3 regions of the Streptomyces sp. IBSBF 3136 genome follow, and region 3 is predicted to be linked to each of the others. Evidence: riboswitches for the same ligand, from Rfam matches in the RefSeq annotation. Region 3 holds a riboswitch; each other region holds the start of a gene.
The links. A riboswitch is a leader RNA that binds a small molecule or an ion and turns the genes downstream of it on or off. The one in region 3 is predicted to bind cyclic di-AMP.
Positions count from the first base shown of each region.

Region 1 (11,327 bases), on a different contig from region 3:
GGGTGAGCACCCTCACCCCGCCTGTCATGACCGTATGGCGATACGGGCATGACAGGCGGGGTTTCCGGCGCTACCTTCGTTCTCGCGTGCTGCGTGTGTGCGGTGAGAAGGAGGGGCCCGTGCCCGGGACGTCCAAGGGTGAGCACCGGATAGGCCTGCTGAACGGCTTCGCCGCCTACGGCATGTGGGGTCTCGTCCCGCTGTTCTGGCCGCTGCTGAAGCCCGCCGGGGCCATGGAGATCCTGGCCCACCGCATGGTGTGGTCCCTCGTCTTCGTCATCGCCGCCCTGGTCGTCGTACGGCGCTGGGCGTGGGCCGGTGAGCTGCTGCGGCAGCCGCGGCGGCTGGCGCTCGTGGTGCTGGCCGCGGCCGTCATCACCGTGAACTGGGGCGTCTACATCTGGGCGGTGAACTCCGGCCGTGTGGTCGAGGCGTCGCTCGGGTACTTCATCAACCCGCTGGTGACCATCGCGATGGGTGTGCTGCTGCTCAAGGAGCGGCTGCGGCGCGCGCAGTGGGCGGCGGTCGGGGTGGGCTTCGCCGCCGTCGTCGTGCTGACCGTCGGCTACGGGCAGCCGCCGTGGATCTCCCTCTGCCTCGCCTTCTCGTTCGCCACCTACGGTCTGGTGAAGAAGAAGGTCTCCCTCGGCGGCGTCGAGTCGCTGGCCGCCGAGACGGCCGTCCAGTTCGTGCCCGCGCTCGGTTATCTGCTCTGGCTGTCCGCGCACGGCGGCTCCACCTTCACCTCCCAGGGCGCGGGCCACGGTGCCCTGCTGGCGGCGACCGGATTCGTCACCGCGCTGCCGCTGGTCTGCTTCGGCGCCGCGGCGATCCGGGTGCCCCTGTCCACGCTGGGGCTGCTGCAGTACCTGGCGCCCGTCTTCCAGTTCGTGCTCGGCATCCTCTACTTCCACGAGTCGATGCCCGCCGCGCGCTGGGCCGGTTTCGCCCTGGTGTGGCTGGCGCTCGGTCTGCTCACGGCCGACGCGCTGCGCTCCGCGCGCAGGTCGAGGGTGGTCATGGTGTCGCCGCGCGTCGAGGCGACACCCGACTCCGCCCCGGTGGAGGCCTGAGGGGGATGTGCCCCGGCGGGGACGGGAGCCGGCTGTCGGTGGCGGCCGTTACAACTGGGCCCATGCCGACGCAGACACCTGAACCGCTGCACTGGAAGCTCGTCATCGACGCCGCCGACCCGCACGCTCAGGCCGACTTCTGGGCCGCCGCGCTGCGCTACGAGGCCGAGGACAACAGCGCGCTCGTCGAGCGGCTGCGGTCCTCCGGCGCGCTGCCCGAAGCGGCCACCGTCGAGTACCAGGGCCGCACCGCCTTCCGTGACCTGATCGCCGTGCGCCACCCCGACGACCCGGTCGACCCGGTCTCGGGCACCGGGCTGGGGCGGCGGCTGCTCTTCCAGCGCGTCCCGGAGGCGAAGACCGGCAAGAACCGGCTCCACCTCGACCTGCACCCCGGCGAGGGCCGGCGCGCGGACGAGGTGGCGCGGCTTGCGGCGCTCGGGGCGCGCGTCCTGCACGAGGTGAAGGAGCCGGCCGGCGAGTGGGTGCTGATGGCCGACCCGGAGGGCAACGAGTTCTGCGTCCACTGACCAGCCTCCACCGACCAGCGGGTGGGCCCCGCCCCCGCGCAGGACCGGGCCGTCAGGCCCCTTCGGCGCGGGCCGCGCGGTCGGTCAGGCGGACCATGCGGGCGCGCGCGGACCGCAGCGGCTCCGGGTCCCCGGCCGCGGGCCCCGGCTCCGCTTCGAGCTCGGTCCACAGCTCGATCAGCTCGCGGCCGAGCCGCAGGCCCTCGTGCGGGTCGCGCACCGCCCGCCACGCGGTGGCCGCGCTCCGCACGTTGCCGTAGGCCGCCTCGGCGTCCCGGGCCTGCCGGCGCAGCCGGGCGAGGTCCAGGCAGCGGTGGAAGGAGCGGACCGGGTCGCCCGCCAGGTAGGCGATGTAGGCGGTGAGTTCGCCCAGGTGCAGCACCTCGGGGTGGTGCGGGCCGAGCACACCGGAGGCTTCGGTGACCGTGCGGTCGGCGAGTTCCGCCGCGACCTCGATACGGCCCTCCCGCACGGCCTCGTTGATCCGTGCCAGCGGCCCGGCGAGCAGTTCCGCACCCTCGGCGGTCTCGGTCACGGGCTCGTCCCCGAGCACCTCCTCGGCAACGGCGTCGAAGCCGCGCGCGGGGGTGGGCGTGGCGGAGCCGGCCGATACGGGCGCGGGGTCGAGCAGCGGCGCGGGAACCGGAGCGACGGCGGGCATCCGGCGAAGCTCCGGAGCGGGGCGGCAGGCAGCGGCGGGCTTCTGTCGGGAGCCGGCGTCGGCGGCGAGCGCGCGGCGGGAGGTGCCCACGGGCTCGGGCCGGGAGTCGGTCGCGGGCTCGGGCGCGGAGTCGGTCGCGGGCTCGGGCCAGGACGCGGCGGCGGGTGCGGACCGGGAGTCACCCGCGGGCTCGGGCCAGGAGCCGGTGGCGGCCCCGGGCCGGGCGTCGGCCGCGGCTCCGGGCCGGGCGTCGGCCTCGGGGGTGGGCTGCGGCTCGGCGGTGGCGCGGGGCGTGGGCGCGGTCATGGCGGGGGGCGGGCCGAACTGCCCTGTGGGCTCCTGGGGTACGCCGGTGGAGGCGCCGGGGGCGACGCGTACGGGGTCCCCCGCCATCCTGCTGGAGCCGTCCGCGAAGACCTCCAGCGGGACCACGCAGCCGGCGCGGTCGTCGTGGATCGTGGCCCGTATGGGGGTGCCCAGGCTGATGGCCAGGCGCTGGAGGTGATTCAGCACGGCCTGCTGGATGTCCTCACCCTCAGCCGCGGCCAGCACCGTCCCGCCCACCGACGCGCCGCCCTCGCCGGACACCCGGACGTGCACCGCCGACGGGTGTGCCACGGGCTGCTGCGCCCGCCTCTTCTCGAAGCTGAGTCGAGACATCGGTTCCCTCACTCCCCCGGCGTCACGATCCGGTCGTACGCGTCCCTGTGACCAGTGTGTCGGCTCGGCCCGGCTCCCGCGTCACCACGACGTCACAGCCTCGCACCAGCCGTACCCCCTGAGACACCTCGAAACCCCTTGAGAAGGAGTGCTTGCGTATGCATAAAATGCACACGCCTGCATTCGCGGTACGACAACGCTCACTCTGGGGGTCCCATGAGCCGCCGTTTCCTGTTCGTCCTGGGCAGCGCCCGCCTCGACGGCAACACCGAACTGCTGGCCCGGGAGGCCGCCGAGCAGCTGCCGGCGGACGTCGAACAGCGCTGGATCCGCCTCGCCGAGAACCCGCTGCCCGACTTCGAGGACCTGCGGCACGACAGCGACCGTGTACGCCCGTCCCCGGACACCGCCACCGGTCTGCTGCTGGACGCCACGCTCGCGGCGACGGACCTCGTGATCGCCTCGCCGCTGTACTGGTACTCGGTGTCCAGCCTCACCAAGCGCTACCTGGACCACTGGTCGGGCTGGCTGCGCACCCCGGGCCTCGACTTCCGGGCGGGGATGGCCGGACACACCCTGTGGGGCGTCACCGCGCTCGCGGGCCTGGAGCCGTCGGTCGCCGACCCCCTGGTGGGCACGCTCAACAACTCCGCCGCCTACCTGGGGATGCGCTTCGGCGGGGTGCTGCTGGGCAACGGCAGCGCACCCGGGGACGTCGCCGACGACACCGAGGCGCTGGCCCGCGCCAAGACCTTCTTCGCCCGCGAGGCACCGCTCGCCCGCTTCCCCCACCAGGACGCCTGAGCCCCGCTAGACGCTGATGTCCTTCGTCGTGAACCGCGCCCAGGCCGCCGAGCCGAACACGGCCGCGTACAGGGCCTGGAGGCCGAGGTCGCGCACCAGGCCGTCCCAGTAGACGGGATCGCGCATCAGGTCGGCGAAGGACAGCCAGTAGTGCGGGAAGAGATACGGCTGCACGGCGTGCAACTGGGGTATCTGGTCCAGGATCTGGACGGTGATGAGCAGCCCGACGGTCGTCGCCATCGCCGCGATGCCGCTGTTGGTCAGGGTCGACACGAACAGGCCCAGGGCTGCCACGCCGACCAGCGAGGCGGCGACCACGAGGGCGATCAGCAGCGCCCGGCCGAGGCCCTCGGCGAAGCTGATCCGGGTGCCGGAGATGGTCGTGAGGTCGCCGAGCGGGAACAGCAGGGCCCCGACGGCCAGCGCGGAGACGGCCACGACCAGGGTGGCCAGCACGCAGAAGGCCATGACCGTCGTGTACTTGGTGAGCAGCAGCCGGGTGCGGCCGGCCGGGGCGACGAGCAGATAGCGCAGGGTGCCGCCGCCCGCCTCGCCGGCGATCGCGTCGCCCGCGACCACGCCGACCGCCATCGGCAGGAAGAACGGCAGGGTCGCGGCCAGCGCCGTGAACACCAGGAACAGGCCGTTGTTGGTGATCTGCGCGAGGAACGCCGGTCCCCCGCCACCGTCCGGGCCGGCCGCCGAGCCGCCGCGCGTCTCCAGCTTCACCGCGATGCCGACCAGCACCGGCACCGCCGCCAGCACCCCGAGCAGCGCGAGCGTGCGCCAGCGCCGGACCGTGGTGACCAGCTCGCTGCGCAGCAGCCCGAAGGTCCACAGGGGGTTGGCCCGGCGCACGGCCGGTGCCTGCGCCGTCTCAGCCCGCGACATCGAAGCCCTCCCCCGTCAGTGCCACGAACGCGTCCTCCAGCGAGGCGCGTTCGAGCGTCAGACCGCGCACCCGGACACCCGTCGTGACCAGTGCCGCGGTCACCTCGGCGAGATCCCGCTCGGGCGGCTCACCGGTCACCCGGTCGCCGTCCGTGATCACGTCGGCGACGCCCAGCTCCTTCAGCACCCGGGCCGCTTCGCCGGGGTCCGGGGTGGTCACCACCAGCCGGCCGCGCGCACCGGCCGCCAGGTCGGCCACCGCGCCCTGGGTGACCAGGCGGCCCTGGGTCATGACCGCCGCGTGCGTGCACACCTGCTCGATCTCGTCGAGGAGGTGGGAGGAGAGGAACACCGTGGTGCCGTCGGAGGCCAGTTCCCGGATCAGGGCCCTGATCTCGCGCATGCCCTGCGGGTCGAGGCCGTTGGTCGGCTCGTCCAGGACCAGCAGCCGGCGCGGCTGGAGCAGTGCGGCGGCCAGCCCCAGGCGCTGTTTCATGCCGAGCGAGTACGCCCTCGCCTTCTTGCCGGCGGCGGCCGTGAGGCCCACCCGGTCCAGGGCGGCCGCGACACGCGCGCGCCGGGTGCGTGGGTCGGCGGTCGGGTCGGCGGCGTCGTAGCGCAGCAGGTTGTCCCGGCCGGACAGGAAGCCGTACAGCGCCGGACCCTCGATCAGCGCGCCGACGTGCGGCAGGACCGCGCGGCCGGCCCTGGGCATCGGGCGGCCCAGGACGCGGGCCGTGCCCGAGGTCGGCTCGATCAGGCCCATCAGCATGCGGATGGTGGTCGTCTTGCCGGAGCCGTTGGGGCCGAGGAAGCCGAAGACGCTGCCCGCCGGGACGGTCAGGTCGAGACCGTCGACGGCGAGCTGTCCGCCCCGGTAGCGCTTGGTCAGGCCGCGCGTGGCGATGGCAGGCGCCGGCGCTTCCCCCGGCTCGCGCCGCGTGGCGGACGGTTCGTCCATCGGCTCCCCCTCGACTCGTCGTGCCCGCGAAGGGCCGTTACCCCCCGCGGAGGGGTCACTTCCCGGCGTCGGCCGCCTTCACCAGCATGTCCTTGGTGACCGCTCCGGCGTACACCTTGCCGTCGTCGGTGATCAGGGCGTTGACCAGGCGGGTGGAGAAGACCGTGCCCTTGCCGAACTTGCCGGAGACGTGGTCGCCGAGCGAGCCCAGGAAGCCGCCGAGGGCGCCGTCGGAGGAGCCGGTCGGCAGGCCGCCCTTGGCGCCGGTGTCGAAGGTGGCGATGGACGTCCAGCCCTTGCCGAGGACGGTGGCGCCCTCCAGGCCCTTGCCGAAGCCCTTGCCGGGCCGCGCGAGGTCCGGCGTGCCGTCGGCCCGCTTGCCGTCCGCGCCCTTGCCGTCGGCCGGCCTGCCGTGGCCGAACCCGCCGAACTTCTCGTGCCCGTCCTTCCCGTCGGCCTTGCCCTCGGTGACCTTCGCGCCCTTGGGCGGGGTGAAGTCGAAGGTGGAGGCGGCCGGCCGGTCGAAGGAGACCTGGGTGAAGCCCGCGTCGAGCACGGCGGCGCCGCCGCTCCTCGGGGTCAGGGTGAACTTCAGCGGCTGGCCCGTCTCGGCGTCCACCGCGATGCTGATCGCGCCGACGGTGGTGCCGGACTGCTTGGGCTTGATCAGCAGCTTGTAGGCGTCGCGTCCGGCGACGTGCGCGGTGCCGTCGACGGTCACGGACGTGGTGTCGTCGACCGACTTCAGGGCCTCGTCGGCGAAGTCCTTCGGCGTGGCCGGCGGCTCGGCGCGGTGCTCCTTGCCGGCTTCGGCGGCGGTGCCGTGGAAGACCTCGTTGCTCTTGCTGTCGTAGCCCCAGACGTCCTTGCCGTCGTGGATGAGGCTGTACTCGGCGCCGCTCTCCAGCAGCGACAGCTTCTGCCGCTCCGGGCCGTCGGCCGCGATCCGCAGGGTGTGCGTGCCGGAGACCAGCTCGGTGAGCTTGGCCTTCGGGTCGGCCGAGGAGCCGTCGCCGCCCCCGGCCGCACCGGACGCCAGGCTGCTCTCCAGGCCGCCGAGGTTCGGCAGGCCGAGGTCGGTGGTGACCTTCACCGTGCCGGACAGCCGCTGCACGTCCGACTTGGCGATCTTGTCGATGAGCTGCTGGGCGGTGATCTTCGGCAGGTCGGGGTCACCGGAGTCGGCCAGCGCCGGGACCAGCCCGATCGTGGCCGCCGCCACCCCCACCACCGCGACCGGGACCACGTACCGGGCGGCCTTGCGGCGTCCCGAGGGCAGGTCGTCGTCCTGCGCGGTGCCCGTCGTGTCGTCGGATTCGTACGGTGCCATCAGTGCCTTACCTCCGTCGTCGGCGGCGGCTGTCCACTCGCTGGTCCACCTGAGCCGCCATTCTCACCCGAATCGGTGAGGAGTGGTGATTTCCGTGGTTTCCATCTGACCAAATCGGCCGTGAGGAAGCGTCAGACCACGGAGCCAACTCGTGTACGCCTGCGGTATGACACGCGAGGGCGGTGCCTCCCCCGACCCGTAGGGGTCGAGCGGGAGGCACCGCCCTCGCGGCGGGTACGGAGGTTCAGCCGGCCCGGTGCACCACCGCGTCGCACAGCTCCAGGAGGGCCGTCTTGGCGTCGCACTCCCGCAGCGGGGCCAGCGCGGCGCGCGCCTCTTCCGCGTACCGGACGGTGTCCCGGCGGGCCTGTTCGAGCGCGGGGTGGGCGCGGAGCGCGGCGAGCGCCTCGGCGTGCCGGGCGTCGTCGCTGAGGTCGGAGTCCAGCAGCTCGCACAGGGCGGCGTCCTCGGGCAGCCCCAGCCGGGCGGCACGCTCGCGCAGCCGGAGCACGGGCAGCGTCGGGATGCCCTCGCGCAGGTCGGTCCCCGGGGTCTTGCCGGACTCGTGGGAGTCGGAGGCGATGTCCAGGACGTCGTCCGCGAGCTGGAAGGCGACCCCGAGCCGCTCGCCGTACTGGGTGAGCACGTCGACGACCGTCTCGTCGGCGCCGGACATCATCGCGCCGAACCGGCAGGAGACCGCGACCAGCGAGCCGGTCTTGCCGCCCAGCACGTCCAGGTAGTGCTCGACCGGGTCGCGGCCGTCCGAGGGGCCCGCGGTCTCCAGGATCTGGCCCGTGACCAGCCGTTCGAACGCGAGGGCCTGCACCCGGACCGCCTCGGGGCCGAGGTCGGCGAGGATCTGGGAGGCGCGGGCGAAGAGGAAGTCGCCGGTCAGGACCGCGACGGAGTTGCCCCAGCGCGTGTTGGCGCTGTCCACACCGCGGCGCACGGCCGCCTCGTCCATCACGTCGTCGTGGTACAGCGTGGCCAGGTGGGTCAGCTCCACGACGACGGCCGACGGCACGATGCCGGGCGCGTGCCGGTCGCCGAACTGCGCCGCGAGCATCACGAGCAGCGGCCGGAACCGCTTCCCACCGGCCCTGACAAGGTGCTGCGCGGCCTCCGTGATGAACGGGACCTCGCTCTTGGTGGCTTCGAGCAAGCCTTCCTCGACAGCCGCCAATCCGGCCTGGACATCGGCTTCCAGAGCCTGGTCCCGCACGCTCAGCCCGAACGGCCCGACGACGGTCACGAGGGGTCTCCTGTCTGCTGGTGTCTGCTGCGCGATTACACGGTTTGTCGATAGGTCGCTGCCATCACTCAAGTCAGCGTATCCGGTCCTGTTTCGATCACCGATAGCGCCCACCGGTCCAGCCCGGGCGGTATCGGATCACGGCCGGTATGTTTTCGATCATCTGATAAGAGCTGAGTTCTACCGACTTACGCCGAACTAGTCCATTTTGTCGCGAACTGCGCGGTGGCTGGATTACTCCTTTCGTGCCATGGCCAGCGAATGTCTCGAATCCCCCATGTCTGATTTGATACGCTTTGCCATTTCGTGAGTTGGGTCACGGTCGCCCGTGTACCCGAACGATCGCGCCACCCCCGGTCCGCCCTTGCCGCAGTGGCCAGTTGAGGGTTGGCAACCGCAAAGGATCAAGTACCCCATAAGGCACAGACCAAGGTCAACTAGTGCTTTATGTGAATCCGACGCTTGTTCCGGACATGTGCTCTCGCATAGCTTCCGGGCCTGTCAGGCGAACGCCGAATCCTGCCGCGTCTGACACCACCCATCGACGAACTCATTCGTACGGCAGGAGCGGGGGAACCAGGTAAGTCGCCGGACCGGACGGCACACGTCGCGCCGGGACGGCTAGGGGTGAAGTCGTGCCTCCCCCCAGGGGCACGGCCGGGCACCTCCCCGCCCGAACCCGACAGCTCACCCCGCAGGCGACGGAGAGGATGTTCGCCATGCCTGCTGCCGCCCAGCGCCGCACCAACCGTCTCTTCCGCACGCTCGCCGTCGCCGGTACCGGTGCCGCCGTCCTCGCGCTCCCCCTCATCGGCGCGACGGCCGCCTCCGCCGCCACCCCCGCCGCCACGACCGTCTCCACCACCCCGGCCGGGTACCCCAACAACCTCGACGGCTGGATCCGCGAGTCCCTCGCGATCATGAAGGAGAAGGCCATACCGGGCACCTACAACGGCATCTACCGCAACGTGATCCGTGAGTCGTCCGGCAACCCGAACGCCATCAACCTGTGGGACTCCAACGCCGCCGCGGGCATCCCGTCCAAGGGCCTGCTCCAGGTCATCGACCCGACGTTCACCGCGTACCACGTGGCCGGAACGTCCTTCAACATCTACGACCCGGTCGCCAACATCACCGCCGCCTGCAACTACGCGGCCAAGCGGTACGGGTCGATCGACAACGTCTTCGGCGCCTACTGACCGGCACCGGTGACTGATCACCACTGAGGTCCCGGTCAGTCGGTCGGGAACAGTCTTTCGAGGACGACGGCGATGCCGTCGTCCTCGTTCGACGTGGTGAGCTCGTCGGCCACCGCCTTCAGCTCGGGATGGGCGTTGGCCATGGCCACACCGTGTCCGGCCCAGTCGAACATCGGAATGTCGTTGGGCATGTCGCCGAAGGCGAGGGCCCGGCCGGCGGCGATCCCCAGGTGGTCCGCGGCCAGTGCCAGCCCCGTCGCCTTGGTCACACCGCACGGCTGGAGTTCCACGGTCCCCGGACCCGACATCGTGACGGTCGCGAGCGAGCCCACCGCCGACCGCGCGATCGACGCCAACTCGTCGTCCGACAGCGCCTGGTGGCGCAGCAGCACCTTGCTGATGGGCTCGCTCCACAGGTCGTCGCGCCGGTCCACCCGCACCGCGGGCAGGGTCGGGTGCGGCATCAGGTACCCCGGTTCGATCAGGGTGAGCCCGTCCACGCCGTCCTGGTCGACGGCCGCGTAGACCTGGCCCACCTCGGCCTCGATCTTGCCGAGCGCGGTCTCGGCCAGTTCCCGGTCCAGCCGGACCGACCACAGCATGCGGTCCGTCCCGGCGTCGTACACCTGCGCGCCCTGCCCGCACACCGCGAGCCCCGTGCAGCCGAGCGCGTCCAGCAGGGGCCGTACCCGGGGGGCCGGCCGGCCGGTCACCACCAGGTGCCGGGCGCCGGCCCGCGCCGCCCGTTCGAGCGCGGCCAGCGACCGGTCGGAGACGGTGTCGTCAGCACGCAGCAGCGTCCCGTCCAGGTCGGTGGCGATCAGTGCGTATGCGGGGGGTACGGCCATGATCAGAGAATACGGACCTCGCGCCCCGCCGACTCACCACGCTGCGGCCGGACTTGTGTACTGCCCGGCCCCAAGTGGTGCCCGCCACCTGCTCGATGGCCATGCCGCCCCTGGCCCCGTGGTGGCTCGGCCGCCCACCGCTCCGTGGCGGCGGGCGGCGGACGGCAGGGTGGACCGCGAAGGGCCCCCGGGGTCTCAGCCGTGGGCGGCCGCCAGATGCCCGGCCAGCCGGGGCGAGGCGAACTCGGTGCCGCACACGAAGCGCATCACCGGGCCGTACGAGGAGGCCGCCGGGAGGCCGGTGAAGTACAGGCCGGGTACGGAGGAGACGTATCCGGCGCCCAGCCTGGGCGTGCCACGGCTCACGGCGAGCCGGGTGCGCAGTCCGTGGCCGAGGAAGTCCATCGCCGCGATGTCCACGCGGTAGCCGGTGGCCGCGATGACGTGGTCGGCGCAGAGCCGCTCGGTGCCGCCCGCGTGGGTGCGGACGGTGAGGACGGGGCTGCCGTCCTGCGCCTCGGCGGCCAGCACCCGGTCCACTTCCTGGACCTGCACCTTGCCCTCGAAGCGGTCGCGCAGCCACCAGGCGCCGAGCGGGCCGAGGACCCGGCGGACCAGGTAGTGGCGGGTGCGGTCGGGCAGGAAGCGGTACGGGTGGGGGTAGTAGCTGAGCGCCCACAGGGACCAGGCCCGGCCGAACGGGGACTCCGGGCGCAGCCCCGGCTGCCGCCAGGGCGGTGCGCCGAAGGCCACCCGGCCGCGGCCGCGCGAGACCACGCGCACCTGGGCGCCCGCCTCGGCCGCGAGGACCGCCGTCTCCAGGGCGGACTGGCCGGCGCCGACGACGATCAGCTCCTTGCCGGCGAAGCGGGTGAGGTCGTGGTGCTGGGAGCTGTGGGAGACCGGGGCCGTGGGCGCCGGTCCGTCGGCCGCCGCTGCCGCCAGCTCGGCCGGGAGGTGGTCGAGGCCGGACAGGCCGGTGGCCACGACGACCGCGCGCGCGGTGAACGTCTCCCCCGAGTCCAGTTTGAGTTCGAACCCGCCGCTCCGGTCACGGTCGACGGAGACGACCCGGACCCGTTCCAGGCCGGGCAGCAGCTTCTGCTGGAACCACT
Region 1 is NZ_JAJSZC010000015.1:32,783-44,109, reverse strand. Features, by position in the region: gene rarD (EamA family transporter RarD) at 120-1,073, shown strand; gene V7E45_RS05530 (VOC family protein) at 1,136-1,603, shown strand; gene V7E45_RS05525 (tetratricopeptide repeat protein) at 1,656-2,924, opposite strand; gene V7E45_RS05520 (flavodoxin family protein) at 3,141-3,728, shown strand; gene V7E45_RS05515 (ABC transporter permease) at 3,735-4,619, opposite strand; gene V7E45_RS05510 (ABC transporter ATP-binding protein) at 4,606-5,580, opposite strand; gene V7E45_RS05505 (LolA family protein) at 5,636-6,910, opposite strand; gene V7E45_RS05500 (polyprenyl synthetase family protein) at 7,155-8,165, opposite strand; cyclic di-AMP (ydaO/yuaA leader) riboswitch at 8,698-8,881, shown strand; gene V7E45_RS05495 (transglycosylase SLT domain-containing protein) at 8,885-9,364, shown strand; gene V7E45_RS05490 (HAD family hydrolase) at 9,400-10,212, opposite strand; gene V7E45_RS05485 (FAD-dependent oxidoreductase) at 10,408-11,327, opposite strand, start outside.
Region 1: linked by a shared signal. The riboswitch ahead of V7E45_RS05495 (transglycosylase SLT domain-containing protein) and the one ahead of V7E45_RS14480 (hypothetical protein) in region 3 are both predicted to bind cyclic di-AMP.

Region 2 (10,230 bases), on a different contig from region 3:
TCGTCGGGGACGTGCGCGGCAAGGGCCTGGGCGCGGTCGCCGCCGTCGCCGTGGTGATCGGGGCGTTCCGGGAGGCCGCCGAGCAGGAGACCACGCTGGAGGCGGTGGCCGAACGGCTGGAGCGCGCGCTGGCCCGCGAGGGCACCCGGCGCTACGGGATCGACGCCTTCGAGGGTTTCACCACCGCCGTCCTCGCCGAACTCCCGCACCGCGAGCCCGTCGTCCGGATCGTCAACCGCGGTCACCCGGCGCCGCTGCTGCTGCACGCCGACGGCTCGCTGCGCAGTCTGACCCCGTGCGAACCCGCGCTGCCCCTCGGCATGAGCGACCTGGGCCGGTGGCCCGACCGGTCGACCGAGTACGTCTTCCCCGGCGGCGCCACCCTGCTGCTGTACACCGACGGCCTGTCCGAGGCCCGGGACGCGCACGGCCGCTTCTACGACCCCTGGCGCAGGCTCGCCGGCCGCCGCTTCCCCGACCCGCGCACCCTGCTCGCCCGCCTCGCGGCCGAGGTGCGGCGGCACTCCGGTGGCGGCACGGCGGACGACATGGCGCTGCTCGCCGTACGGCGGCCCTGACCGGTGTCCCCTCGACCACCTTCACCCAGAGTGACCGGACGGAAGCCCTCCGCATCACATCTGAGTCACCATCAAAACCCCTGAGACTGCTGAGCTCTGGTCAACTCGCCCGCTTTCCGCCGTTCCTGACGCGTACGTCCAGCCGAAAGAACCTTAATGATCAAGCCGAACGGCTTGGAATCTCACAGTCAGGTCTATTAACGTTCGATAACGCAGCGCGGTCGTCCCAGCCGTCACCAGAGGCGGCTCCGTGCGCACGCGCCGAATCCCGTAAGGGAACCGGGGAACCACCACCTTGGGGTGAATCACGCGAATACCGCCGTGAACCGTACTGGTCCACGGCTCGTATACGCGCGTAGGAGACCTTCCTGCTCCGAACCCGTCAGCTAACCCGGTAGGCGGAGGAAGGAAAGGAGTACGCCCGCGTGGCGTCCAACCGGCCTGCCCCAGAAGCCCCGTTCGTGCCGGCTCAGCGTGAGTCCGACACCTTCGGCTACGGCGAGTACCGCACCGAAGAGGGCCCCTGGGAGGAATGGAATCCCACTGAGGAATCCATTCGCCCCGTGCGCGGCCGGCACCGCGTCGCCAAGCAGCGCGGCGGCGGACTCGCCCGCAGCTCCACCGTCCTCGGCGTCGGCGTCATCGCCGCAGTCGGCGCGGGCGGCATGGCCAGCGCGCACACCGGCAAGCCGCCGGTGTCCATCTCCATGCCCGACCTCCCCTCCGTCGGTTCCCTCTTCGACGACGGCTCCGCCGACGCGCCCGCGGCCACCACGGCCTCGCTGAGCAACGTCGGCACCGCATCAGCTTCCGCCGACAGCGACCGGAGCGACGCCGGCGAGGCCCTGCGCAACCGGATCATGGCCCAGGCCGAGCAGCAGCAGAGCAGGGCCGAGACCAAGGCCACCGCCGCGGCGGTGGCCGCCGCCGACAAGCAGACCGCCGACGCGGCCGCCAAGGCGGAGAAGGAGGCGGCCGCCAAGGCCGCCGACGCCAAGGAGAAGGCCGAGGCCGCCGCCAAGAAGCAGGCCGAGCAGGAGCGCCTGGCCGAGCTCGCCAAGCAGTTCCAGCTGCCGGTCGTCTCGTACACGATCACCGGCACCTTCGGCCAGCCCGGCTCGATGTGGTCCTCCGGCTACCACACCGGCCTCGACTTCGCCGCACCCACGGGCACCCTGATCAAGGCGATCCACGGCGGCACCATCACCGAGGCGGGCTGGGCCGGCGCCTACGGCTACCGCACGATCCTCACCCTGGACGACGGCACCGAGCTGTGGTTCTGCCACCAGTCCTCGATCAACGTCAAGGTCGGCCAGAAGGTCGGCACCGGGGACGTCATCGGGCGGGTCGGCGCCACCGGCAACGTCACCGGCCCCCACCTCCACCTGGAGGTCCACCCGAACGGCCAGGCCACCGGCATCGACCCGATGACCTGGCTGCGCGGCAAGGGCCTCACCCCCTGACCGGCCGCTGAACCGGCCCCCTCAGCCCTGACGGCACCCCCCCGGACGTCAGGGCTGCGGGCCGTCGTGTTCACACACCGTTCTCGGGAGAACCGGAATGGGCGGTGCCGCAGTGACGGTTGAGACAGGCATGACTGCTTCCCCGCGCAAACTCGGCACCTCCGGCCTCGAGGTCTTCCCGCTCGCCCTCGGCGGCAACGTCTTCGGCTGGACCGCCGACGAGAAGACCTCCTTCGCCGTCCTCGACGCCTACACGGCCGCCGGCGGCAACTTCGTCGACACCGCCGACTCCTACTCGGCGTGGGTCGAGGGCAACAAGGGCGGCGAGTCCGAGACGATCATCGGCAAGTGGCTCAAGGCACGTGGCAACCGCTCCGACGTCGTCGTCGCGACCAAGGTCAGCCAGCACCCGGAGTACCAGGGCCTGACCGCCGCCAACATCAAGGCCGCCGCCGACGCCTCCCTGCGCCGCCTGGACACCGACTACATCGACCTCTACTACACCCACTTCGACAAGCCCGAGGTGCCGGTGGAGGAGATCATCGGCGCACTGGACGAGCTGGTGCGGGCGGGCAAGGTCCGGCACATCGCGGCCTCCAACATCAGCCCCGAGCGCCTGCGGGCCTCCCTGGACTTCTCCGACCGCGAGGGCCTGGCCCGGTACGTGGCCCTCCAGCCGCACTACAACCTGGTCTCCCGCGACACCTACGAGGGCCCGCTGCAGGACCTCGCCGCCCGTGAGGGCCTCGCCGCGGTCCCGTACTTCGCCCTCGCCTCGGGCTTCCTGACCGGCAAGTACCGCCCCGGTACGCAGGTCGACAGCGCCCGCGCCGGCTCGGCCGCCAAGCACCTCCAGTCCGAGCGCGGCCAGAAGGTCCTCACCGCCCTGGACGAGATCGCCGCCGCCCACGACGCCCCGGTGGCCACGGTCGCCCTCGCCTGGCTGGCCTCCCGGGCGACGGTGGCCGCCCCGATCGCCTCGGCCCGCACCGTGGAACAGCTTCCGGCGCTGCTGGCAGTGGCGGAGCTGGAGCTGACGCAGGAGGACCTGGACCGGCTGACCCTGGCCTCCGCCTGAGCCCCGCCGCGCCGGGTCCCGGTCACCACCGGCCCGGCGCGGTCCGGCGCCCGCCGCCGGGCCCGCGTGAGCCGGACGACAGGCCCTAGGTCCGATACGGGTTGTGGACGGGGTACGGCACCGCCGGGTACCCGTGGGGCGCCCAGTACGCCGTGGCCGCGGGCACCCGCATGGATGCCCCGGCCGCGTACTCCAGCGCCGGCCGGGCGACCGCCCTGCGCCGCCACAGCTCGGCCAGCAGCTCCCGCTCCCGGTCCACGAAGCCGGCCCCGGCCCGCCCGAGCCGCCCCCGGTGCCGCAGGAACGCCAGCGAGGTGGCGTAGGCCTCGTACTCGGCCACCGCCCGCGCCGCGGGCCGCCCCCCGAGGTGCTGCCGTGCGTGGTCCCGCGCCGCGCGCCGCGCGCGCATGGACCCCAGGACGAACGGCTCGGCCGGCCCCAGCCACCCGGCGTACACGTAGACCGGCAGCTCCTCGCGTACGGTCCGCAGCTCCCGCTGCCGCGTCCAGATCGCCAACCAGGTCAGCAGGCCGAACGCGGGCACCATGAAGGCGCCGTAGACCGCGAAGAACCCGAACGGGCCGAAGGTCGAGGAGCCGTTCCAGAAGGCGTGCATGCTCATCGCGAGCAGCAGCCCGCCGAGCGGCACCAGGGCGCGCCGCGCGTGCTGCCGCTCGGCCGAGAGCGCGGCGACGCCGAAGCCGATGCCGGTCAGCACGGTGAACAGGGGGTGCGCGAACGGGGACATCACGACGCGCACGAAGAAGGTGGCGGCGGTGACGGATGCGATGCCCCTGCCGCCGGTGACCTGGTCGGTCCCGAAGGCCGTGCCGAGGTAGAGGATGTTCTCGGTGAAGGCGAACCCGGTGGCGGTGATCCCGGCTATCACCACGCCGTCGACGATCCCGGTGAAGTCCCGTCTGCGGAAGAGGAAGACCAGGAGCACGGCCGCGGCCTTGGCGGACTCCTCCACGATCGGCGCTATCACGGTCGCGCCGAGGGTGTCGGCGCCGGCCGGGTCGGCGGTCGCCGTGGCGATCCACTTGGTCGCGAAGGTGTTGGCGACGATGGCTATGAGCGCGGCAGCGCAGGCCCCCCAGGCGAACGCGAAGACCAGGTTCCGCCAGGGGCCCGGTTCCACCCGGTCCAGCCAGCGGAAGGCGGCTATGAGCCAGGGCACGGGCAGGACCGCGAGTCCGAGGCCGACCAGGAAGCCCTCGGTGCCGGTCTGCCGGCGCACCATCGCGAGGATCACGAGGCCGGACAGCGCCAGCAGCGTGATCAGTGCTCCGTAGCGCACCCGGCGGCGCTGCCACCAGTGCGGGTGCGCCCCGCTTCCGGGGCCGGGCGGGAAGGTCGGGTACGGAGGACTGGTGGCCACGGCATCGACCCTAACGGGGGACCGGACGGACGGTGCCGGCGCTGTCGCCGGACCGGCTGGTTCCGGCGTGCTTACGGGTTCCGGCGAGGTACGCGGCGGAAGAGCAGGTCGTTCACCACATGTCCCTTGTCCAGTCCCTGGCCCTCGAAACGGGTCAGCGGCCGGAACCCGGGACGCGGCGCGAAACCGCCGTCGGCCTGGGTGTTCTCGAAGTCGGGGTGCGCGTCGAGCACCTCGAGCATCTGCTCGGCGTAGGGCTCCCAGTCGGTCGCGCAGTGCACGATCGCGCCCGGCCTCAGCCGGGTCGCGGCCAGCGTCAGGAACTCGGGCTGGATCAGCCGCCGCTTGTGGTGCCGCTTCTTGGGCCAGGGGTCCGGGAAGTACACCCGCAGGCCGTCGAGCGAGTCGGGCCGGAGCATCTCCCGCAGCAGGATGATCGCGTCCCCGTTGGCCACCCGGACGTTGGACAGACCGTTCTGCTCGGCCAGGTTGAGCAGGTTCCCCTGGCCCGGGGTGTGCACGTCCACGGCGAGGATGTTGGTGCCGGGGTCGCCGGCCGCCATCTGCGCCGTCGCCTCGCCCATCCCGAAGCCGATCTCCAGCACCACGGGGGCGTCGTTCCCGAACAGCTCGGCCGGATCGATCACCCGCTGCCCGTCGATGTCCAGGCCCCACTTGGGCCACAGGCGCTGCAGCGCGTCCGCCTGCCCCGCCGTCACCCGGCTGCGCCGCGGCTGGAAGCTCCGGATCCGCCGCTCGAAGTGCGACCCGGCGGGATCGGCCCTCGGGCCGTCCGGGAACCGCGGCTCCCCCTTGACCCGGCTGTGCCGGACGGACACACCGGGAAGATGCGGGGACGCCGGCTCGGCGGGACCGGACCGGGGGGCTTCGGAGGCATTCAGCGAGTCAGACACAGTGCCACGATTTTACGGCGCCGACCGCCCCCACCCGACGGCCCTCGTCCCGCCCCCGCCTGAGGGTGCCCGTCAGCGCCGCGGAGACCCTGCAGCGCCGCGCGGGCCCTCGCCGGCGCGCGGAGGGCCGCATCAGCGCCGACCGTCGCCAGCGCCGCGCGGGGGACGTCATCGGCGCCCCGGGCGTCTTCACCGGCGCTCCGTCCGCCCCCGGCCGCGGAGGGCCCGTCAGCGCCGCGGAGGCCCTGCAACGCCGAGCGGGAGCGCGCCGGGAACGTCACCAGCGGCGGACGCCACCAGCGCTGTGAGGCACCTCACCCACGAGGCCGAACCCCACCCGGCACGCGGGGGACCTCATCAGCGCCGCGCGCGGGGCCTTACGCCGCCGCGAGCATGGACAGCGCCCGGCGTCCCACCTCCCGGCCGATCGGCAGCGAGGCGGTGGCCGCGGGCGACGGCGCGTTCAGCACGTGCACGGTCCGGGCGCCCTCCTGGATCAGGAAGTCGTCCACCAGCGTCCCGTCCCGCAGCACCGCCTGCGCCCGCACCCCGGCCGGTGCCCGGACCAGATCCGTCTCCTCCACCGCGGGCAGCAGCCTGCGCACCGCTTGGAGGAACGCCCTCTTGGACACCGAGCGGCGCAGCTCACCGGCGCCGTACCGCCAGTGCCGCCGAGCGATCACCCAGGACCCCGGCCACGCCACCGTCCCGGCCAGCTCCCGGGGCCGCACGACGCCCCAGCCGTACCCCTCCCGGGCCAGCGCCGGCACGGCGTTGGGCCCGATGTGCACGCCCCCGTCGATCCCGCGGGTCAGATGCACCCCGAGGAAGGGGAACGCCGGGTCCGGCACCGGATACACCAGACCGCGCACCAGCTCGGGCCGCGCCAGCTCGTAGTACTCCCCGCGGAACGGCACGATCCGCACCCCGGGCTCGTCCCCGGCCAGCCGCGCCACCTCGTCGCAGTACAGCCCGGCGCAGTTCACCAGCACCCGCCCGCGCACGACCTCCCCGCCCGCGGTCAGCACGGCCACGCCCCGCTCCGGCCGGCGGTCCACCCGCACGATCCGCGCCCCGTAGCGGATCTCCGCCCCCGAGGCCCGGGCGAGCTGCCGGGCCACGCCCACGAAGTCGCACACGCCGGTCGTGCCGACGTGGATCGCGGCGAGTCCGCGCACCTCGGGCTCGTACTCGCCGATCTGTGCGCCGCCCAGCTCCCGCACCGGTATGCCGTTCTCCCGGCCGCGCTGCACGAGCGCGTGGAGGCGCGGCAGCTCGTCCCGCTCGGTGGCGACGATCAGCTTGCCCGTGACGGCGTGCGCGATGCCGTACTCGGCGCAGAACTTCACCATCTCGGCGGCGCCCCGCACCGCGTACCGCGCCTTGAGCGAGCCGGGCCGGTAGTAGATCCCGCTGTGGATGACCCCGCTGTTGCGCCCGGTCTGGTGCCGGGCCGGTCCCGGTTCCTTCTCCAGCACGGTCACCCGCGTACCCGGCGCCGCCCGCGTGATCGCATACGCCGTCGACAGCCCGACGATCCCGCCCCCGACCACCAGCACGTCGCAGTCGTACGCACCGTCCCGCACCTGCACCACCTCCCACCTCGATAGTGCACTGCGCCACTGACAGCGCCTTCAAACGCGGGAGGGCGGCGCTCCTAGGCCAGAGCCATCAGCAGCGGCCTGGCCCGCTCCCGCAGCTCGGCCACCCGCGGCTCGTCCCCGTACGGCTCCAGCCGGTGCAGCAGGTCCTTCACGTACTCGGTCGTCCGGGCGGACGAGATCCGCCCGGCCACCTCCACGGCCCGCACCCCCTGCTCGCACGCGGCGTCCAGGTTCCCCGACTCCAGCTCGGCGACCGCGGAGACCACCAGCCGCAGCCCGTGCGAGCGCACGAACTCCTCCGTGGGCTTCGACAGCGCCTGCTCGGTGAACCGCCGCACCTGGCGCGGCGCCTTCAGATCGCGGTAGCACTCCGCGGCATCAGCGGCAAAACGGTCATAACCATAGAAGCCAAGCCATGTGGGGTCGTTGTCACCTTCCCTGGACCGTTCGAGCCAGCTCTCCGCGGCCTTCAGTGCCGCCCCCGCCGCCTGCGCGTCCCCGGCGCGCGCGTGGGCCCGCGCCTCGACCAGCCGGAAGAAGCTCATGGTGCGCGCGGTCGCCAGTCCGCGGTTGCGCTCCAGCGCGGCCTGTGCGAGATCGACGCCCTCGTCGCCGAAGCCCCGGTACGTCGCCTGGAGCGACATGGAGGCCAGCACATAGCCGCCGAGCGGGACGTCAGCGGCCGCGCGCGCCAGCCGCAGCGCCTGGATGTAGTACCGCTGCGCGGCCTCCTGCTGGCCGGTGTCGAAGGCCATCCAGCCGGCCAGGCGGGTCAGTTCGGCGCTGGCCCCGAACAGGGCGCGGCCGACCTCGTCGGAGTAGGAGCCGAGCAGCAGCGGCGCCGCCTCCACCCGCAGGCACTCGGGCACCATGGACGAACGCCAGTCGCCGCCCCCGTACTTGGAGTCCCAGCGCCTGGCGTCCTCGGCGGCCTCCCGCAGCTTCTGCACATCGCTGTGGCCGACTTTGATCGGTGCGCCGGAGCCCTCGGCGGAGTTCGCCTCCCGCGCGACCGAACTGTCGGCGGGGGTTATCAGCCACCGTGACGCGGGCGTCGCGTACGCGCTCACCGCGAAGGACCCGGCGAGCGACTGCCAGATGCCGCCCGTGCCGGCCCGGCGCCCGGCCAGGTCGAGCCGGTACAGCTCCGTCGCCGACCGCACCGCCTGGCCGACGTCCCGGGGGAAGGCGAGGCCCACCTCGGGTGCGGGGTCCGCGTCCGCCAGGCCGATCTCGTGGAGCGGGACCGGGCGGCCGAGCTTCTGGCCGATGGCGGCCGCGATGAGGTGCGGCGCCGCTCCCTGCGGCACCATCCCCTTCGACACCCAGCGCGCCACCGAGGTCTTGTCGTAGCGAAGCGTCAACCCGCGTTGGGCGCCAAGGTCGTTGACGCGTCGCGCGAGTCCTGCGTTGCTGATTCCCGCGAGGGCGAGAACGGTGCCGAGTTTTTCGTTCGGCCCGCGTTGCTCCCTGGACATGCGCCACCCCTCGACACAGACGGCTGCCGCGCTGGCATAACCGTGCGGCATTCGTAAACCCAGCGTAGTTCGCCGCATCCCAAGCGTTAAGGGGCATTGTTCCGGTTGGCGGGATTGTGGCCCGTACGGGAGTACGGCCCTGTACGCACCGTGCACGGGCTGCCGCGACGTGCCCCCGCCCGTGTGGCCGTGCGCCCGTCCGTGCGCCTTACTCCGGCCATCGGGGGAGCGGTTCCATGGCTGTTGCGTGGGTCGGCCCGCTGTACTGGATCCAGCGGGCTGGGGGACACCGCCACCTTCATCCCCGCGGGTGGCGGACCGGTCCGGGAGGCGAATCCCGCCTCCCGGACTGTGCGCGAACGCGGGGCGTCATACGCTGCCCAGGCCTGTACGGAGCGTGCTCGAATCTCGTGGGCCGCAGTCGAATTGGCTGAAAATCGACCCCGCCTCCCGCCGGTGATTTCCGTTCCCACCACGGCACTTGAGGGCGCGAAGGGCGTTTTCGGGGCGCGTTCCGGGGGCGCATTCGCATCGCACCTTACCTGCGCCGACCTCGCCCCGCGCCGTCACCCGCCTTGCGCGGCAGGGCACTTCGGGCGCACCCGACGCGGCACCCGCGCGGCCGCCCTCCCGCCCGCCGCACCGGCCCGTGCGGGATTTTCCCTCGATCGAAGGCGGCGTCACCGCCCCTCCGCGGCGCGTTCTTCATGGCAGCATGGGGACCCGGTTCGTGCGGTGCTCTGTGTGGTCCACAGCCTGTGGAGGCGTCGATGCGGTGGTTGGTGGGGTGGAGCAGCACCGCCGCGGGCGCTTCCGGAACGGGTACCGCGGGCGCCACCGGCTACGACGGCGAGACCCTGCACCCCGTCGGCTCCCACCTCCTGTGGGGCGACCCCGACCCCCTGTGGGCCGTGGGCGACTGGCGGCCGGACGAGGTACGGGTGGTGCGGGCCGACGCCCAGAACCGGATCGCCGTCCTCGGCACCTGCGCGGCCGGCGACGAGGAACTACGGCGCGCGCTGTTCACCGCGCGCGGGGGCGCACTGCGCCACCTGACCACCTGGCCCGGCAGCTACACGGCCGTCGTCCAGGTCGGCCGCCGGATCACCGTCTGCGGCGACCTCGCGGGCGCCCGGCCGGTGTTCCACACCCCCTGGGCAGGCGGCACGGCCTACGCCACGGCCGCCCTGCCGCTCGCCGACCTCATCGAGGCCAACCTCGACTTCGGCCACCTGGCGGCCCTGCTCGCGGCCCCCGACGTACCGGCCGCGCTGCGCGACACCACCCCGTACGAAGGGGTACGCCGCATCCCGCCCGGACACGCGCTCGTGCTGCGCGCGGGAGCGCGCGAGATCGCCGGGTACGAGCCGGTGGCCTCCCTCGCCGTGGCCGCGCCCCCCGCCGACCCCGACCGCGCGGTGGACGCCGTACGGGACGCGCTGGTCGAGGCCGTGCGCGCGCGGATGTCCGCGCCGCGGCACGTGCCCGACCTCGACCCCGGACCGGTGCCCGGCATGGGCCCCGCCGAGCGGCGCGCCGCGCGCGGCATGCCGATGCCCGGGATCGGCGCCGACCTCTCCGGCGGCCCGGCCTCCGGCACGCTGGCCCTGCTGGCGGCGGGACTGCCCGGCCGGCCGGGCACGCTGCTCGGCCACGGCACGGGCGCGGGCGAGCGGCTGCTCGCCGTCACCTTCAACGACCTGGCCGTCGGCGGCCGGGAGGCCGAACTGGAGC
Region 2 is NZ_JAJSZC010000238.1:1,147-11,376, reverse strand. Features, by position in the region: partial or broken gene V7E45_RS33955 (PP2C family protein-serine/threonine phosphatase) at 1-578, shown strand, start outside; cyclic di-AMP (ydaO/yuaA leader) riboswitch at 828-994, shown strand; gene V7E45_RS33950 (M23 family metallopeptidase) at 1,004-2,041, shown strand; gene V7E45_RS33945 (aldo/keto reductase) at 2,172-3,119, shown strand; gene V7E45_RS33940 (PrsW family intramembrane metalloprotease) at 3,205-4,500, opposite strand; gene trmB (tRNA (guanosine(46)-N7)-methyltransferase TrmB) at 4,572-5,414, opposite strand; gene lhgO (L-2-hydroxyglutarate oxidase) at 5,792-7,009, opposite strand; gene V7E45_RS33925 (MFS transporter) at 7,072-8,496, opposite strand; gene V7E45_RS33920 (asparagine synthase-related protein) at 9,267-10,230, shown strand, end outside.
Region 2: linked by a shared signal. The riboswitch ahead of V7E45_RS33950 (M23 family metallopeptidase) and the one ahead of V7E45_RS14480 (hypothetical protein) in region 3 are both predicted to bind cyclic di-AMP.

Region 3 (8,300 bases):
GTCGGCGATCTGCCGGAAGACCGCACGATCGCTCGTGGGGTCGAGATCACCGAGGAGGCCCGAAGGAAGAGGGCTCACGTGAGTACTCCTTTAGGTATCTAGACGAGTGGGCGAGTTCTGTTGCTACGGTGGAGAGCCTAGCCAGCCGAGAGGGCCGAGGAACGTGAGCACTGAACGCCCGCACTCCGTGAGCGTTGCCGGGGTCGTCGTGGACGACCAGGGCCGGGCCCTCCTGATCCTGCGCCGGGACAACGGCCACTGGGAGCCGCCGGGCGGCATCCTCGAACGCGAGGAGACCATCCCGGAAGCCCTTCAGCGCGAAGTCCTCGAAGAGACCGGCATCAAGATCGCGCTTCCCGCGACTCTGACCGGCGTCTACAAGAACATGACGGGCTTGATCGTCTCGCTGGTCTTCCGCTGTGAAGCCGCCGACGGTGTGCCCACCACCGGTGACGAGACCTGCGCGCTGCGCTGGGCCACCCGCGAAGAGGTCACCGAGCTTGCCGACGAGGCGTACTCGATCCGCGTCCTGGACGCACTCGACGCGACGACCCCGCCGGCCATCCGCGCCCACGACGGCGTGAAACTCGTCTAGCCCGAACCCGCTGCACATGGCGGCCTACCAGCGTAAGGGAACTTGTATGCACGAGTATACGAGTGCAGCTCGGGTCTGGGGGCTGAGTTGCCCAGGATCCCCAGAAGAGGTGAGCCGGGCCCGCCGATGGACCCGTGACATCCTGCGCGGCTCCCCCTTAGCCGACGACGCCGAACTGATCGTGAGCGAGCTGAGCGCGAACGCGATCCTTCACACGGCGAGCGGCCGGGAGCACGGCACCTTCCACCTGGCCGTCGCGGTCTCCGCTCAGGTGGTGGCGGTCTCGGTCACGGACGACGGCGGCACGGGGACGGCCCCGAAGGTCGAGCACCAGGACCAGGACGCCGAGCACGGCCGGGGCCTGGGCATGGTGAGCGTCATCGCTCACCGGGTCGTCGTCCACAACAGCGACCAGGGCCACACGGTCACCGCGGAGCTGTACGCGGACGCTCGGCGTGGAGGCTTCCCATGCTGATGACGCCACCGCAGCGGGGCTACTGGTGTGAGTGCTGGACCGGGGAGTGGCCGCCGGCACTGCTGGCATCGTTCGACGCCTACTCCGCGCCGCAGGCGGACCGTTGGGTAGCGGTCGTACTCCGCACGATCTCACCGGCACTGGACGCGGACGCCTCCGACGCGGCGTGGGAGTGGCTGTACGAGGGCCGCATCGAAACGCGTCGAGCCCTGTTGCGGGCGGAGCCGTGCACGGTGTCTGTCACCCACGCCAGGACCCGGATCACGTGGACGATCCGACCGGTGCTCTTCCTGCCGCTGGCCCACCGAAAGGGCACCGAACTACCGGCGTGCGCATACCGTTTCAAGGCCCACGCGACCGACTGAGTTACAACTTTCTCTACTGGTTCAAGCCCCGGCTGCGCTCCGCTCCGCCGGGCGCGCTTCCCGGCTCCGCTGCGGGCGACGCTCCTGCCTTCGGCCCGCTCCGCCCGCGCTGCGCCGACGCGCGCCCACATGTGGATAGGGCCGGCGGCCATGAGTCGGTCACCGCATAGAGCGGCCGCGGTCAAGGCACTGCCTCCGGCGGGGGATCGGCCGGCACCGGGATGGAGGGGCGTCGTTTCCGACCGCGGGCCCGTAGTGGCGTGCGCGGGTGCTCTCATCCCGTCCACCGCCGACCCAGGCAGAGCCGAGCGGGCGTGGTTCAGGGCGTCAAGGTCGTTCGTACAGTGGCGCGCTCCACCTTGACGCCCTGAACCACGCCCGCTCCACGGTGTGTGGGTCGACGGCGGACGGGATGAGAGCGGGGCGAGTGGTGGGCGAGGCACCGTGCTCCCTCATCCAGTGCGTGAATGACCTGTACAGAACGGTACTTGACTACACATCACACACGCGAGTGTCAGTGGCGCACGCTACGCTTATAAAAATCGCCCCTCACCTGAGGGAGCGTTCTTATAACCCCACGGGAGGGGTGTGTGAGCGCGAACGCCTGGGCCAGACCCGATGCACGCGGTGGCCATGAAGCTGAGCTCGCGGAGTTGGGCCTGAAGTACGAGTACTTCGAGCGCCTCATCAGCGAAGGAGAAGAAGCCCGGGCCGGCGCCACGGAAGACGACGCCAACAACGCTGCGGGCACGATGGATTACTTCGCCCGAGTGCGCACGCTGCGCTACCTGCTCCGGACTGAGGGGCAGTGGAAGCGGTACGACCCCAAGCAGTCTCCGCTCAGCGTCAACCCCGACAGGACGATGGCCATCGGTGTCCTGCTGGGCGATGCTCGTACCGGCCTGCCCGGGAACCCGCAGCCGCGGAGTCACAGGCCGGCGGGGGTGGCGAAGGAGTCGTTGGTGGCTCGCAACCAGGATCTTGACCCCGGCCTCTTCCCGTTGCCCCCGCAGGATGATCCCGAAGCGGAACTCACCGACGACGAGTATGCGCGGTTGACTACCTGGTACTTGTTGACCTACCGGTACGCGGCGAGGAAGCAGGGCTTCATCGAGGTGCGGAGCGAGCTGTCCCTCCCCAGTAGGGTGGGAGCCCAGGGCAAGATCGACAGCTGGGACCGGAGGATCATCCTCCCCGCCATTCGATTCAAAAAGACGTTCGATTACCCTGACGGTGACACCGGCTTCGACGTTCCCGTTGAAGAGTGGTGAGATAGGGGCATTCCGGTCATATGTGAGGGTGGCGGTAGTAGATGGTTTTTTCTTCCTCGCGTATCGCCATCGCTCGCAAGCGAAGGGGGCTCACCCTCGCGGATCTCAGCGAGCGGGTGGGGGTGAGCCTCCAAAGCCTATCCAACTACGAGACGGGCCGCACAGATCCGACCCGCGAGACGCTCGCGAAAATGTCAGCTGCACTGGATTTTCCAGAGTCATTTTTCCGGAAACCTGACGTTGAGATCTTGCCTCCAGATGCTGTGTCATTCCGTGCTCGAAGTAAGCTAGCTGCGGCTCCAAGAGACGCCGCATTGGCTGCTAGCACCCTGGCATTGGAGCTTAATGAGTGGATCGAAGTTCGCTACAAGCTTCCGGCTGCCCAACTTCCGACTCTAGGTCGTCTAGATCCAGAGGGTGCGGCAAATGTCTTGCGCACGCGTTGGGGTCTCGATGATACTCCGATCTCCAACATGGTTCACTTGGTCGAATCGCGCGGAGTTCGCGTCTTCTCTTTGCCGCCGGAGTTTGCCGAGGTCGACGCATTTTCGTTCTGGCGAAATGGCACGCCGTTTATCTTCTTGAGCACGCTAAAGAGTCCGGAGCGTGGGCGATTCGATGTGGCTCATGAGCTGGGTCACCTCGTGCTGCACGGGGAGGAGCGGGGTCTTCAGGGGCCACCGGCAGAGAAGGAAGCAAATGCTTTCGCAAGCGCCTTTCTTATGCCCGAAGCCAGCGTAAGAAGTTATATTCCCAAATCTCCACTCCCGTCTCAGATCATCAGCGCCAAGAAGATTTGGAAAGTTGCAGCAATGGCGCTCACCTATAGGCTGCACGATCTCGAAATGCTTTCCGATTGGCATTATCGTAAGGCCTGTATTGAGTTGAGCAAGCAGGGTTATCGGTCATCTGAGCCTCGCGGTATCCCGACTCGCGAGAAGTCTCAATTGCTGGAAAAGGTGTTTAACTTGGCGCAAGTGAAGGGTATTTCAACGCGCCAAGTGGCGGACGAGCTAAACGTCAGTACTCAAGAGCTCAGTAGCTGGATATTCGGACTAGTAGTCACCATTCGGGCGGGCTCAGGGCGACCCGTGCCCCCTACGTCGGCTGCCAGGCCCCGACTATCCGTCGTCAGGTGAGCGCACCTGTGCGGGGCGCTTAGCGCTGCCTGAAGCCGTGCGGAGGCGATGGACGCCTCACCGATGCGCAACGCGGAAGCGCGGGTCACGCTCGTAGTCACGCGGCGCGTGAGGGCGACTTGGAGCAGGCACTCATCATGGGTGAGAGGGTTCTTGAAGTGGACCGTCAGTCGGTGCCCGTCCCTGATCACGACCAAGTGCGAGCTCACCGCCGAGAGGCGCCGCCGATATAGCTCCGAGCCGGCGGCACAAGACTATCTCGCTCTTGGCGCAAGGAACCGGGAGCTGTCGGATAGCAACCAAGGGAAGTTCGGCGAAACCGGTGGCGAACGCAACCGCCATCCGCCACACTCCTTAGGTGACGTCTGAACCTTCAACCACCGAAGGCAACTCTGTCTATTCAGGCAGGCCCTTTGAACTGGTGACCAGGGTCGAGGATCTGACCCTTCGACTCCTCGGCAGTAATTGGAACACCCCAAATGACCTTTGGCAGTTCCAATTGGATCTCCTTCAGCTGCAACAAGACATACAGAAGGAAATCGCCGCCACGAAATGGCGGCTCAAGACGACTAAAGCTAGCTCCGGGCCACTGGAATCGCTGAAGCTATGTCGATGGCTGGCCAGACGCCTCGGCGATGCCTTCGCATGGGCACTTCTCAACGACAGGCGCTCCCTTTACCCATTTTCAAACAATGACCCGGTTCCGGTTCCACAGGAGGGTCATGGAACCAAGGGTCTCCTAGCGATTTCACAACACCTAGCTAATGACGGTTGGGGATTCCCCCTCCTGCATGACATCACAGATATTATGCGAATCGGGGACGTCACGTTCGTCAAGCCTGATACCAGCGAGAAGCGAACGATCGAGGTTAAAACGCGGCACCTCGGGAACTTCGTCGGCGATGACGGTAAGGATTCGGCGCGCTATAACGTCGACATCAGTTTTTTGGAGATGCGACGAGAAACTTCCGATGCGGACAGTAGCCATGCCCGGCCCCCTCGCCCTACTTCCGGCGACATCGACAGAGCATCCCAGAGCAAGCGCCCCGATAGGAGGATCGGCCGTCAGACGCAACGCATGGCTGATGTAGTCACGCTCAGCGATGCAGAAGTCGACAAGATCTTTGAGGTGTACGGCCGTAAGTCCATCAAAACTTACGTTGACTCAACCCCCAGTCACCATTGGGAGGATGTTAGGCGGATAATCGCGGACGCAAGAAGCACCGGTTACGCGAGCACATGCATAGACGGATCATTCCTGTACGCCGCTGTGTATTCTCCAACAGGACTCACTCCGGAGATCATAGATGATGAACGCTTCGTAACCGACGTGCGAGACTCCGGAATTCTCACAAACGAAGGGCGGCACGAAAGTAGCGTTACGATCTCAACGATTCCCGAGGAGCAGGGACGTGGCGCCCACTTGTATCTCCCCTTCTACCTCTACAAAATTCCCCATGAGGCGATATCTGATCTGATTCACGGCCGCCTCTTCATTACCGTCTTCACTAACGCCGGAAAAATAGCATCGGCGCTTGAGGGGAACGGTATTGAAGTTAGCATTTCAGACGCGAAAAACCCTCTTCACTCCATGGTATTCTCTCATGAAGAAGTAGACAGCGCCGGATTGAGATACCGAGCCGAATTGCGTAACATGCAACGGCACATACGGGAAAGCATTTACGAGTTTCGCGGCGTTAACTATCTGCGAGACATAATCGTTAAGATGCGCAATACTGCAAGCATAGCTGCCAATGAGGTATCACCGCTCAAGCGTGATGACGCGAATCCCACGTCAGGCACCTAGCTTGGACGGCTACAGATGCACAAGACTGCACCGACCTCAGGGGTGTAGCCGGCTAGGTTCCGGCATTGTGTCCCGCGACGAGCGCTGAGAGCCTTTCGGCGAGTGCCTAGGAGTAGGTGCCGGGGAGGGGCGCGTGTCTGTCGTTCTTACAGTCATTCTCGTGATGGCGCTGACATTGTGCGTGATCGGCGTATTGGCCATGACGACTGGGCGCATCGCACTCCCTTGGGTGCGCAAGGGAGTGAAACAGCCTCGCGTATGGAGTGCAGGGACGCTGCTGATCGCGGCGAGCCTCACGGCGGCGTGGCTGGTGCCCTTCCGTGGCCAGAGTCTGCTCATGCTGGCTGGCCTCGGGCTGACTTGCTGGTCCCAGGGCTGGCGTCATCGGGAGAGGCCACAGGGGACTGATCTGTCAAAAACAGCGCTGACATCTGACACCAACGGCTGACACCAACAGCGGCGAACACGACCGCACGAGAGCGGCCCTCAGCGGTCGGTGGACAGTCGTAGGGCTGGGAACCCTCCAGCCCTCAGGTCTTCTGTGATCGACCTGATGAGGATGCGGCCAGATCCTCAAGTAGGCGTCTAAGACGTCGTTTCTTATGGCTGACGCTCGCGCCGTTGACTGACTGCGCGGATGTCAGTGCGGTATGGGAGCCTCCCGGGCATGAGTTACGACCTTGCTGTCTGGGAAGGCGAGAGACCAGCGGATGACAAGACCGCCGGCCAGATCTTCAGCGATCTGTACGACCGCTACATCGATGGGGAGGTGGAGGAGCCTCCCTCCGAACGCATTGCGGCCTACGTCGCTGCGTTGCTTGAGCGGTGGCGCGACATCACCGAGGACGACGAGGACACCTCGCCCTGGTCCACCGGTCCGCTGATCGACGAGGCAAGCGGTCCGCTGATCTACTTCGCCATGCGGTGGAGCATGGCTGAAGAGGCATCGGCCTACGCGGCGGCCGTCGCGCAGTCCATGGGGCTGATCTGCTTCGACGTTCAGCAAGACCGGCTCAGGCCGTGAGCGCGCTACTGGACGGTCTGCACCACTTCGTGACCGCATACTTTGGCTGTGGTGCACAGACTCAGCACCTCGCATCTGAACCGAGTGGGAGCCCACGGTCCGTACACGAAGGGAGGCCCTGACTTGTGAGCCAGGGCCTCCTGTGTGTCCTCAGGTGCCGCTTACACGGGTTCTCCGTGTAGTCCCTCTAGTCGGTCCTAGGGATGGCGGAACGACCAGGTAGAGCTGTGCCGTGCTTGGTGATCAAGACTGTCCCCGGGCGAACCGCACGATCCCGATGATGAAAAGGGTCAGTCCGCTCGTGGCGAGCACTGCCGTGGTACCGGCCTGGTAGTACGAGACCTTCTCCATCGCCCGATGGAGACCGCCTGCAAAGACTCCGCCGAGGAGCCCCACCAGGAGAATGATCGCGGTCTCGTACTTCCGCATCGTCCTGGACTTGTCGTCGTCCTCGTTACTGCCGCCGCCGTTACCGACGTTGCCAGTACCCGGACCCTGTGTGCTGCCGTGTGCCGCACTCATTGCAACCGATCCTTCGTTGATCGCCTGCGAGGTGAGCTGTCGGATTCGGACCGGTTGAGTTGCCCGGCCGCATCCCTGATCGGGACACGGCTTCACCCCTAGCCGCACCAGCGATCGACGCTGGCTTCGGCACCTACCTTGGGTCCCCCGCTCCTGCCGTGTCCGTGTGAAGCGACTGGGCATCCGAACGGCGGCAGGATTCGGCGTTCCGCCCGGACGGCCCCACCGTTCCTGTGATGGGGACTTGTCGTGATGACGGATCTTGACGCACCGATGACCGAAAATCCCAATCGATTCGGTGATTTGTGGCGATGCTCACGGGAGGCACTCAGTGCCACGACATCATCCCTAATTCCCGTTGTGTGCAGGGAAGTTGGGGCTCCGCATGGACACGTTGGCGAGCGCCCCAGGCCGGGGCTCGTACACGCGCGTAGACGGTTCAGAGTTACCGCACGGTACGGCGCCATGTGGATGTAGGGAGCGTCACTTGCCGCACGCCGGTGCGGACCATCAGCGTCCTGCCGTCCTCGTGGAGAGCGGCGGTGCTGCCGTTGTACCGCCCGGATGACGTGAGAAGCGCCCTTGGGAGAGCAGGCAGGGCGGCCGACGATGCCTCGTCGCCGTCACTCGGGAACTGTTCGAGCTTCAGGCCCTCAGCGCGGAGGGGATGCTGCTGTACAGCTACGAAGTACAGCAACGCCAGCAACCGCCAGCGTCCAACGGTGGTCGACCTGCCCCTCCCCGGAGCCTGCATGACCTTCTGTGACCGTCCTACTTAGAGCTACGGATCAGAAGGTTGCAGGTTCGAATCCTGCCGAGTGCACAGCAGACCAGAGGCCCTGTGGAGTGATCCACAGGGCCTCTGGCTTTTGCCTTGACGGCAGTGTTTGACGGCACCGCCTCAGAGGGCGGGTGTAGGGCCGATCAGGGATGTCATGTGGATCATGGGACTCACCTGGGTGGAGCTGAGTACTCCTACTCATGCGCCCGCCTCGCCCGCACGAGCAAGGTGACGAGTATGAACTTACCCGTCGCCCCGCCGGCCTTCGACGCGACCACCGGCCTGGGACAGCGCCCCCGTGCCGACCGGGGCGCGGACATC
Region 3 is NZ_JAJSZC010000054.1:18,057-26,356, reverse strand. Features, by position in the region: gene V7E45_RS14525 (GntR family transcriptional regulator) at 1-78, opposite strand, end outside; gene V7E45_RS14520 (NUDIX hydrolase) at 188-595, shown strand; gene V7E45_RS14515 (ATP-binding protein) at 642-1,070, shown strand; gene V7E45_RS14510 (hypothetical protein) at 1,064-1,435, shown strand; gene V7E45_RS14505 (hypothetical protein) at 2,026-2,706, shown strand; gene V7E45_RS14500 (XRE family transcriptional regulator) at 2,748-3,845, shown strand; gene V7E45_RS14495 (hypothetical protein) at 4,204-5,652, shown strand; gene V7E45_RS14490 (hypothetical protein) at 5,786-6,100, shown strand; gene V7E45_RS14485 (hypothetical protein) at 6,320-6,676, shown strand; gene V7E45_RS14480 (hypothetical protein) at 6,920-7,198, opposite strand; cyclic di-AMP (ydaO/yuaA leader) riboswitch at 7,205-7,390, opposite strand; gene V7E45_RS14475 (DUF6234 family protein) at 8,217-8,300, shown strand, end outside.